Regions from separate parts of the Affinirhizobium gouqiense genome, predicted to be linked through region 1. Evidence: riboswitches for the same ligand, from Rfam matches in the RefSeq annotation. Region 1 holds a riboswitch; each other region holds the start of a gene.
What was found. Region 1 has a riboswitch for cobalamin ahead of QTJ18_RS04635 (energy-coupling factor ABC transporter permease). Riboswitches for the same ligand answer to the same signal wherever they lie in the genome.

Region 1 (3,272 bases):
CATGCCCGCGGCCTCGGCGAAAACCGCCTGGCGGCTTTCATGGCGGCTGGGATCACCTCCGATCATGAACTGACCTCGGGCGAGGATCTCCTCCAGAAACTCAGGGCCGGACTTTCGATCGAGCTGCGCGGTTCGCATGATCATCTCCTGCCGGAATTCGTGGCAACGCTCAATCGGCTCGGCCCCCTGCCGCAGACGATCACGCTCTGCACCGACGATGTCTTCCCCGATGATCTGCATGAGCGCGGCGGTCTTGATGATGTTGTGCGCCGTCTGGTGGCCTACGGACTTGATCCGGTCAAGGCGCTGCAGGCGGCGACGCTGAATGCCGCCCGTCGATTGGGCCGCGAGGATCTGGGCCTGATCGCCAGTGGACGCCGGGCGGATCTCGTCGTGTTCGAGGATCTCCGGAGCCTGCGGGCGCGCCATGTCATCGTCAATGGGAAGGTCGTCGCCGCATCCGGACGTCTTCTTGATCCTTTGACAGCGCTTGAAACTGCCGGTCTGAAGCAGTCGATGAAGATTGACCCGGTCACCGCAGATGGTTTTCGGGTTCCCGCAGCGGGAGAGCGAGTTAGGATTGCGACCATCGACAAGCCGCGCTTTACCGCCTGGGGAGAGATGGAGGCGCAGGTCCGCAACGGCACGGTGGTTCCGCCCGATGGCACGACGCTGATTGCGGTTGCGCATCGACATGGTCGCGCCGATCCGCGTCCGCGTGTCGGCTTCCTGCTTGGCTGGGGCCAATGGCGCGGCGCTTTTGCGACAACCGTTTCGCACGACAGCCATAATCTCACGGTCTTCGGCGGCAATGAGGAGGATATGGCGGTCGCTGCCAATGCAGTCATCGCGGCCGGCGGCGGCATGGCCGTTGCACGCGACGGCGCGATCGAGGCCCTGCTCCCGCTGCCCGTCTCAGGTCTCGTCAGTGAACAATCCCTGGATTCCGTAGCGAAAGGCTTTACCGAACTCCGGTCCGCCATGGACAAGATCGTCGACTGGCAGCCGCCTTATCTGGTGTTCAAGGCCTGTTTCGGCGCCACTCTTGCCTGCAATGCCGGACCGCACCAGACGGATCGCGGCATTGCGGATGTGACGACAGGCCGTCTGCTTCAAACACCTGTGCTGTGATCCTTAAAGACCCCGCCGTTTCATCGCGACAGCGGGGCCAATGATCATGGGAACAGTCGAGGCTCAGGCAAAGCTGTGCAGCCGCTCATTGAACATCGGGCTTCGGCTGAGGCGGCTCAGTGCCTTTGCACCGGCGAGAACGGCAAGATCGATCAGCGGCTCCAGGATGACGACAGTCATGTAGGCGCCGCCGAAGGCCCCGATGTCGGCGAGGTTCTGGACGCTGACGCCGTGACCATACAGCGCCCAGAACGCGACCCAGGCAACGATCCCGCCCTGGAAGGCCGTCGAAAGTGCGAGGGTCTGCGCGTAAGTGAGATCGACATAGGCCGTCTTTGCCGGAATGATGCGCCGCGCCAGAAGCCGGATGCCCCATAGCGGCAGCAGCAGCGTCGTCACATTCATCCCATATTGCGGCAGATCCAGCGGGGCGAAGAAGAGACCCTGAAGAAGCAGTCCGGCGGCAAGGCCGATGGCTGCCGGCCCTGCGCCAAATAAAAGGAGAAGCGTCGAGCCGAGGATCAGATGCACCTCAGAGACGCCGACAGGATGATGCGGCAAGACTTCGAAAAAGCAGAATACGAGGACCGTGGTCGCCAGACTGCGCAGGGCAAGCGCGCCGAGGCCGCTTTGCCGGACGGTCTCACCCGCCATCTTGACTGTCAGTCCAAGACCGATTGCTGCGGTTGCATAACTCAACACGAGTTTGGCGCCGTCAACGACGCCGGGTTCGATATGCATGATCTTCTTCCTTATTCCACGCCCACCGCGTGAATGTGTAAAAGTTCGAGCGCGTGCGCCCAGTGCTGATGGCAGGTCTCCTGGCTTGCGGTTCATCACTTCGTCCACCTTCCCAATTCAAAAGAACCAGTGGTGTCTGGACGTCATTCGCCGCTTACAGTTGCGGGGGCAGCCATGGAATCGTGCCGCGCGGGCATCCCACCATGTTCCCTTCGAAGCGACCTTGCTTCGACTCGTCGGCGCAAGCCGACGAGAACCATCACAGGAAGTCTATCGCCGCGCCGGCCCAATTGGCAAGGCGGCCGTGATCCTCATCCACCATGGGAAGGACGGACAGGATCTGACGTAACGGCAAACGAGGGATCGCCGCCCTCGGCCTCACTGGCCATCTGCGCCAGAAGCGCTGGCGGCACGGCGCCGATCTCCGGATAACGCCAGCGCGGCGAGCGATCCTTGTCGATGATGATCGCCCGAATGCCTTCGACGAAGTCCCCATGCTCCAGCACGCGCGACACGAAACGGTATTCGTTGCGCAGGGCCGTGTTCAAATCATCGGCACGGCGTATGGTCGAAAGCGTTGCCAGAAGGGAGATCGGCGATGCGGCCGTCATCGACGCGAGCGCCTTTTGCGCCCATTCGCCGGGTTCTGTGGCGAGCCGGTCGAGGATCCCCGTCACGCTTTCGGCATCGAAGACGCGCGAAATATTGCTCTCAAGCCTTGCCACCTCACTCTCCGGCGGCTCCGAAGCAAAGCTTTCAATCTGGCTGATGTCGCCGCTATCCAGCAGGCTCTGCTTCAGCGCGGGCAAAGACTCGCGCCGGACATAGAAATCGGCGAAGCCGGCATGGATGGCGGTGGCGCCATCCATCCTGGCTCCGGTCAGGCCAAAATATTCGCCGAGCCTGCCAGGCGCGCGGCGCAAGAGATAGCTTCCACCCACATCCGGGATCAGCCCGATCGCGCATTCGGGCATGGCGACGACTGAATGTTCCGTGACCACGCGATGCGATCCATGGGCCGATATGCCGACGCCCCCACCCATGACGATACCATCCATGACGGCGACATAGGGTTTGGGAAACCGGGCGATCAAGGCATTGAGACGATATTCGTCGCGCCAGAACAGATTGCCGGAGGTGAAGTCGCCACTCTTGCCGTAGTGATACATGGACGTGAGATCACCGCCCGCCGAGAAGGCCTTTTCGCTATCGGCATCCACCATGACCAGAGCAATATCTGGATCATCCGCCCATCTCGTCAGCGCCGCCGTCATCGCGTCGACAACCGGCCGGTTGACGGCATTCAAGACCTTTGCGCGGGTCAGCGTGATATGGCCGACGCGGCCCTGCCTGCGGACTGAAATATCCTGATGCGTCTGGTCTTCCTGGCTCACAATCTC
Region 2 (3,272 bases), on a different replicon from region 1:
TTCTGAATGCGCTGGCTGAGTGCCTCCGGGCTGGCGATCGCCGGGATGTCCAGCACGAAACTGTCGAAATCGTCATGCTCGTGATCAAGCTCGTCATCGTGATGCGTCTTGCGGTTTTCGATATCGTCCTCCACCGCAAGGCCAAGCCCGATGAAGATCGTCGGATCGATCGCGCCGTTTTCGGCGGTCACGATGCGCACCGCGCGCGGCAGATGGTCCTCGATATGGGCGCGGGCCCTGTCGAGATCCGCCGGCTCGAGAAGATCGGTCTTGGTGAGGACGACGAGATCGGCGCAGGCGATCTGGTCCTCGAAAACCTCTTCCACCGGGTCGTCATGATCGAGCGACTGATCTTCGGCACGCTGGGCAGCCAGCGCCTCCAAATCGTCGGCGATCCGGCCTTGCGCCAGGGCAAGTCCGTCCACGACCGCCACCACGCCATCGACCGTGACGCGGCTCTTGACGCTTGGCCACTGGAAGGCCTGAATCAGCGGTTTCGGCAAAGCCAGACCGGAGGTTTCAATCAGGATGTGGTCGACCCTCGGCTCCATTGCCAGGATCTTGTCGATCGCCGGCACGAAATCATCCGCCACGGTGCAGCAGATGCAGCCATTGGCCAGCTCGATGATATTGTCCTCCGGGCAGCTGTCGATGCCGCAGCTCTTGAGGATTTCGCCATCGATGCCGACATCGCCGAATTCATTGACGATGACGGCGAGCCGCTTGCCGGTGATCGTCTGGAGCGCATTGCGCAGCAGTGTCGTCTTGCCGGCGCCGAGAAAGCCGGTCACGACGGTACAGGGCACACGGGTAAGCGATGGGGTCATGATGGCGGTCCTTCAGATCTTGTTCGATATGGATTGCAGGGGTGGCATGCGAGCGATCATGCCGCGCTTCAAGGCGTCGGGTCTCCCCTTCCAGGGCATCAGCCCATCGGCGGAGGCGGCAAGCAGGCGTGCGCCGTCCAAAAGATCGCCGGCGGAATCGAGGCTGAGATCGCCGAAGACATAGGACCAGCCATCGGCCCTCTGGATGGCGGCGCTCAGGCCGCGCTTGCAATTGGCAAGGCAGGCGACGGCGCGCACGTCCACATCCGGCGCCTGCAGGCTCCTGGCTGCATCGGCAAGCCTGGCGCCGGCGCGCGGCTGGTCTGAAGCTTCGCTGCCGTCACGGCAGGTCTCGCAGACATAGACGACCACGCGCGGCGCCTCGCCTGCACTGGAATTGGTCCGGTCCGGTTTGGTCGAAAGATCCAAAACTCCACCCCATGTGTTCATCATAGCGGGGTGCGTCCACGACGGATCTGCGATCCGCATGGGTGGTCACGTCCCTTCCGGAGCACCCCGCCCGGCTGGACTTTACTTCCTCAACGGCAGGTCTCCTGGCTCGCGGTTCATGGTCCGGACACCGCCTTCCCGAAGCTCGCGCTCCAGTGGCATTTCGCGCCGGACGATCCAGCCCTTGCGGGCGGAGGCCGCTTACAGTTGCGGGGGCAGCCGTGGTTTTGGGGCAGAGCACCGCACCACGTTCCCTCTTAGCTTTCCCCGTTGCCGGGGAAAGACCGTTGCAGGGTTCACTATGCGTTTGCGCAAGCCCGTGTCAATGGCGCATTGCCGATGGTCTGCTTTCGACTATAGTCCGGCGCTTCGTGGAACAGGCATGGAAGGAGCGGCCGATGAAGGAGATCGAGGAGCACGAGGCAGAGCGCCATCGCCGCAAGATGGAGAACCGCAAAGCGGTCCAGGATGCCGAAGTCGCATCGAAAACCATCGAGAAGGGCCTGTTGATCGTCAATACCGGGCCGGGCAAGGGAAAATCCACGGCCGCCTTCGGGCTTGCTCTGCGCATGCTCGGCCATGGTCGCAAGGTGGCGGTGGTGCAGTTCATCAAGGGCGCCTGGGATACGGGGGAACGCGTGGCGCTGGAGGCCTTTGGCGAACGCGTGCTGTGGCACACGATGGGCGAGGGTTTCACCTGGGATACGCAGGACCTGAAGCGCGATGTTGCGGCCGCCGGACGGGCATGGGAGATGGCCAAGGAGATGATGGCGCTGCCGGAGGTGGGTCTCCTCATTCTCGACGAAATCAACATCGCCCTGCGATACGACTATCTCGATCTCGAAACGGTCATTGCAACCCTTAGCGCCCGCAGGCCCGATCTGCATGTGATCGCCACCGGCCGCAATGCCAAGGCACCGCTGATCGAGGCGGCCGATATGGTAACGGAGATGACGCTGGTGAAGCATCACTTCAAGGCCGGCGTGAAGGCTCAGGCGGGTATCGAATTCTGATGACGCAGCGGCTCGCCAGGACCCTGATGTTCCAAGGCACCGGTTCGGATGTCGGGAAGTCGCTGGTGGTGGCGGGCCTGGCGCGCGCTTTCACGCTCCGCGGGCTCCGCGTCATGCCGTTCAAGCCGCAGAACATGTCGAACAATGCGGCGGTGACGGATGATGGCGGCGAGATCGGCCGGGCACAGGCCTTGCAGGCGCGGGCGGCCCGGATGCCGCTTTCCGTCCACATGAACCCTGTGCTCCTGAAGCCGCAAAGCGAGGTGGGCGCGCAACTCGTCGTGCAGGGGCAGGTCGAGGGCAATGCCCGCGCCGCCGAATATCAGCAGATCAAAGCCCGCCTGATGCCGCGCGTGCTGGAGAGTTTCGACCGCCTGAAGGCAAAGGCCGATCTGGTGCTGGTGGAAGGAGCCGGCAGCGCCTCGGAGATCAACCTGCGCCGCAACGATATCGCCAATATGGGTTTTGCCCGCGCAGCAAACGTGCCGGTCGTGCTGATCGGCGATATCGATCGCGGCGGCGTCATTGCAAGCCTCGCCGGCACCAGGACGGTCCTCGACCCGGCGGATGCCGCTCTCATCGAAGGCTTCATCGTCAATCGCTTCCGCGGCGACCCCAGTCTGTTTGCCGATGGCATGCGGATGATCGAGGCCTTCACCGGCTGGAACCCGATCGGTCTCCTGCCGCATTTTGCCGACGCCATGCGGCTGCCGGCGGAAGATGCGCTGGCGCTGAATTCGGTGCCCGTCTCCAAAGCTTTTGCGCAGATCCGCATCGCGGTGCCCATTCTGCCGCATGTGTCGAATTTCGACGACCTTGATCCGCTCGATGCGGAGCCGGCGGTGGAACTCGTCCGGGTGCGGCCGGGCGGCGTGCTGCCGGCGGATGCCGATCTCGTCCTGCTTTTGGGATCGAAGGCGACGATCGCCGATCTGAAAGTGCTGAAATCCGCCGGCTTCGACATTGATATCGCCGCCCATCT
Region 3 (3,272 bases), 220 kb from region 1:
ACCAGAGCACGCGCCGCATGCGGGATGACAAGCCCGACAAAACCGATCGAGCCGACGATCGCCACCATGGTGGCGGTCATCATGGCCGAGACGCCGACCAGCGCCAGATAGGTGCGCCGGACGGAGATGCCGAGCGATGCCGCCGATTCCGATCCGAAGGTGAAACCGTCGAGCGCGCGCGAGTGCCACAGGCAGACCAGCAGGCCGATGACGGCGGCAGGCACGGCAAGCCAGGCATCCGGCCAGCGAACGCCCGAGAGGTTGCCGAGCAGCCAGAACATGATGCCGCGTGCCTGTTCCGCGGTGGCCGCCTTGGTGACGATGAAGGAGGTGAGGGCGTTGAAGAGCTGCGACCCGGCGACGCCCGCCAGAATGATGGATGCCGTGCCGCGCCCCGCCTTGACGGCGAGAAGGCTGATCAGCGCAAAGGCGAGGAGCGCGCCGAGAAACGCGCCGAGAGGCAAAGTCAGCAGGCCGGCCCCCAGGCCGAGAATGGCGACGCAGACCGCACCGGTCGACGCGCCGGCGGAAATGCCGAGAATATACGGATCCGCCAGCGGGTTGCGCAGCAGGGATTGCAGAACCGCCCCCGACAAGGCAAGGGCCGTTCCGCAGGATGCCGCCACGACGGCACGGCTGAGCCGATAGCTCCAGACAATGCCCTCGTCGATGGGCTCGAGAGGATAGCCGGCATTCCACAGACGATTGGCCACCGTCTGCGCGACCGTCGCGAAGGGGATGGAGGTTTCACCGATGGCAGCCCCCATCCACAGCGCCAGGAGCAGAAGGACGAGCGCGGCGAGTATCGCCACGCCGCGCCTGACCGGTCCCCGGATCCGGCTCACTGCGCAAGACCGGCGTGAGCGATGTCGTTTGCCAGCGCTTCAATGCCGTCGATCGTCCGGATCGTCGGGTTCATCGCCTGCGCATCCATGGAAAAGACATGGCCTTGCCTGACTGCCGGCATGAGGCTTGCCACCGGATCATTCTTGAGGAAGTCCAGTTTTGCCTGCAGGCTGTCGAGCGGATAGCGGCGACGATCCATGGCGCCCGCCACGATGATGGAGGGATCCGCCTTGGCGATCGTTTCCCATCCCACGGTCGGCCATTCGTCATCGGTCTTGATGATGTTGTCGATGCCGAGGGCGGACATGATATAGCCCGGCGCGCCATTCCGGCCGGCGACATAGGGATCGGCGCCGGCGGCGCTGGAGAACCAGAAAACGGCGGACAATTTGCCCTTGGCCGAAGCGATCTTGGCACGGGCAGCCGCCTCGCGGCGCTGCAGGTCCGCAACCAGTTCCTCGCCCTTGGCCTGGACATTGTAGATCATCGCCAGCTCGCGGATCTCCTTGTAAACCTGATCCATCGTGAAGGGCTGGTGGCGAACGCCGTCGCTGGCCGCCGAATTCTCCTTGTCCGCGCAATCGGAAGGAGAGGTATAAACCGGAATGTTCAGTTCCTCGAACTGCTCCGGCTTGGCAACGACCCCTTCCGGTCCCACCTGCCATTGAAATTGAACCGTCACCAGATCGGGCTTCTTGGAAAGGACGCTCTCGAAGCTTGGATCATTATCCGCCAGCCGGTCGATCCCGGCATTGACGGCCTCGAACTGCTTCAGCACCGGGCTGACCCAGAGCGCCGTTCCCACCACCTTGTCCGAGAGGCCGAGCAGATAGAGGATCTCCGTGCTGCTCTGGCCGATCGACACCGTCCGCGTCGGCGCGCGTTGAACGACGATGGTGCGGCCGCAATTGCTGAGCGTCAGCGGATAGGTCGTCTCCACCGCTGCGGCTTGAGCCGGAGCAAGGACGAAGGCGGCCGCGCCAATCGCAAAGGACGAGAAGAACACGCCCGCGCGAAGCAGGTTTTGGATGAGCATTTTCATGATTTCCCCAGACAGGATCAAAGGCCGCAAGACGCGGCGGATACAGCGAAGTTGGCTCCGATCAGTCGCGTGACCGGACAGGGACTTGGATCTGGGAAAACCAGCATGATTCGGCGCCGGAGGGCGCTGGTGGTCAACATGGCATTACTCCTGCTCGGGCATCCCCGCCCGTGACGATGGATCAGTGTTTGACGGCAGGTCTCCTGGCTCACGAATATCCGCCGCTCATCTGCCTTCCCGTACAAATCTGTACAGTGGCATGGCGCAAGGCCACGAGGATGAACGACAATCCGCTTACAGTTGCGGGGGCAGCCACGGCATTGACCCGAAAAGGGGGTCTCACCGTGTTCCCTATTAATCCCCTTCGATACTGGATCGGGGAACCGTCGCAGTGAGATAACGAGGTTCTCATCATCAGGTCAAGGCCTGTTGCGAGACGATCGGCAGGGTAGGGCTCCTGGCGATAGGCCAGTCGCGCGTTCCGGCGCCTCTTGTGCCATCATACTGTCCCATCCTCGCGTCTCTTTATCGTCCTGCCTGGCACGGCCGCAGGCGATGCCTTTGCTCGCCCTTCACCTGGCCCTGCTCGCCTCAATGGCGCCTTTGCGTCACGCGGAGACATACGTAACACTATAACATCCGTCAAGGGTTATTGTAATGTTATAACAAAATCTCGCCTCTTTATGTTTTCTTGATGTCGTGGGCTCGCCTTCGCCATCGAAGCCTGACCGCAGGCCCGGATAAGTTTCCTGCCATCAACAGGAGAACACCCATGCTTGACACCCTCTTCCTTCTGCTCGGCTGCGGCACGCTGCTCGCACTTGGCGCCTATGCCCTTGCCCTTGATCGTCTGTGAGGCCGGCAATCATGTTCGAAGCCCTTCTTGGTCTCGCCGTGGCAATCGGTCTCGGCATCTATCTCGTGGTCACGCTTCTGCGTCCCGAGCGCTTCTGATCCTCCAGGAGATTTCCTCATGACTATTCTCGGGTGGCTGCAGATCGGCCTCCTCTTCCTCGCCGTGCTGATCGCCATCAAGCCGCTGGGCCTCTACATGGCCAAAGTGTTCGCCGGCGATCCGACGCTCCTCTCACCGGTCCTGCGGCCTTGCGAGCAGGCCCTCTACCGCATGTCCGGCATTCGTGCCGACAAGGAGCAGACCTGGCTTGGCTATACGCTGTCCATGCTGGTCTTCTCCCTCTGCGGCTTTCTCGGCCTTTACGCCATCCTGCGCCTGCAGGCCTATCTGCCGCTCAATCCGCAGGGTTTTGTCGGCGTGGCGCCCGATCTGTCGTTCAACACGGCGGTCTCCTTCGTCACCAATACCAACTGGCAGAATTATGCGGGTGAGACGACGCTCAGCCATTTCAGCCAAATGGCCGGGCTG

Region 2: another riboswitch for cobalamin. It lies ahead of QTJ18_RS20820 (DUF1636 family protein); the one in region 1 lies ahead of QTJ18_RS04635 (energy-coupling factor ABC transporter permease).
Region 3: another riboswitch for cobalamin. It lies ahead of QTJ18_RS03690 (ABC transporter substrate-binding protein); the one in region 1 lies ahead of QTJ18_RS04635 (energy-coupling factor ABC transporter permease).

Annotation. Positions count from the first base shown of each region.
Region 1 covers NZ_CP129381.1:723,409-726,680, forward strand. The annotation lists gene QTJ18_RS04630 (adenine deaminase) at 1-1,131, shown strand, start outside; gene QTJ18_RS04635 (energy-coupling factor ABC transporter permease) at 1,195-1,872, opposite strand; cobalamin riboswitch at 1,926-2,148, opposite strand; gene QTJ18_RS04640 (enoyl-CoA hydratase/isomerase family protein) at 2,184-3,266, opposite strand.
Region 2 covers NZ_CP129382.1:2,622,767-2,626,038, reverse strand. The annotation lists gene cobW (cobalamin biosynthesis protein CobW) at 1-827, opposite strand, end outside; gene QTJ18_RS20820 (DUF1636 family protein) at 840-1,277, opposite strand; cobalamin riboswitch at 1,355-1,581, opposite strand; gene cobO (cob(I)yrinic acid a,c-diamide adenosyltransferase) at 1,676-2,290, shown strand; gene QTJ18_RS20810 (cobyric acid synthase) at 2,290-3,272, shown strand, end outside.
Region 3 covers NZ_CP129381.1:507,180-510,451, forward strand. The annotation lists gene QTJ18_RS03685 (FecCD family ABC transporter permease) at 1-767, opposite strand, end outside; gene QTJ18_RS03690 (ABC transporter substrate-binding protein) at 842-1,882, opposite strand; cobalamin riboswitch at 2,065-2,289, opposite strand; gene kdpF (K(+)-transporting ATPase subunit F) at 2,741-2,842, shown strand; gene kdpA (potassium-transporting ATPase subunit KdpA) at 2,862-3,272, shown strand, end outside.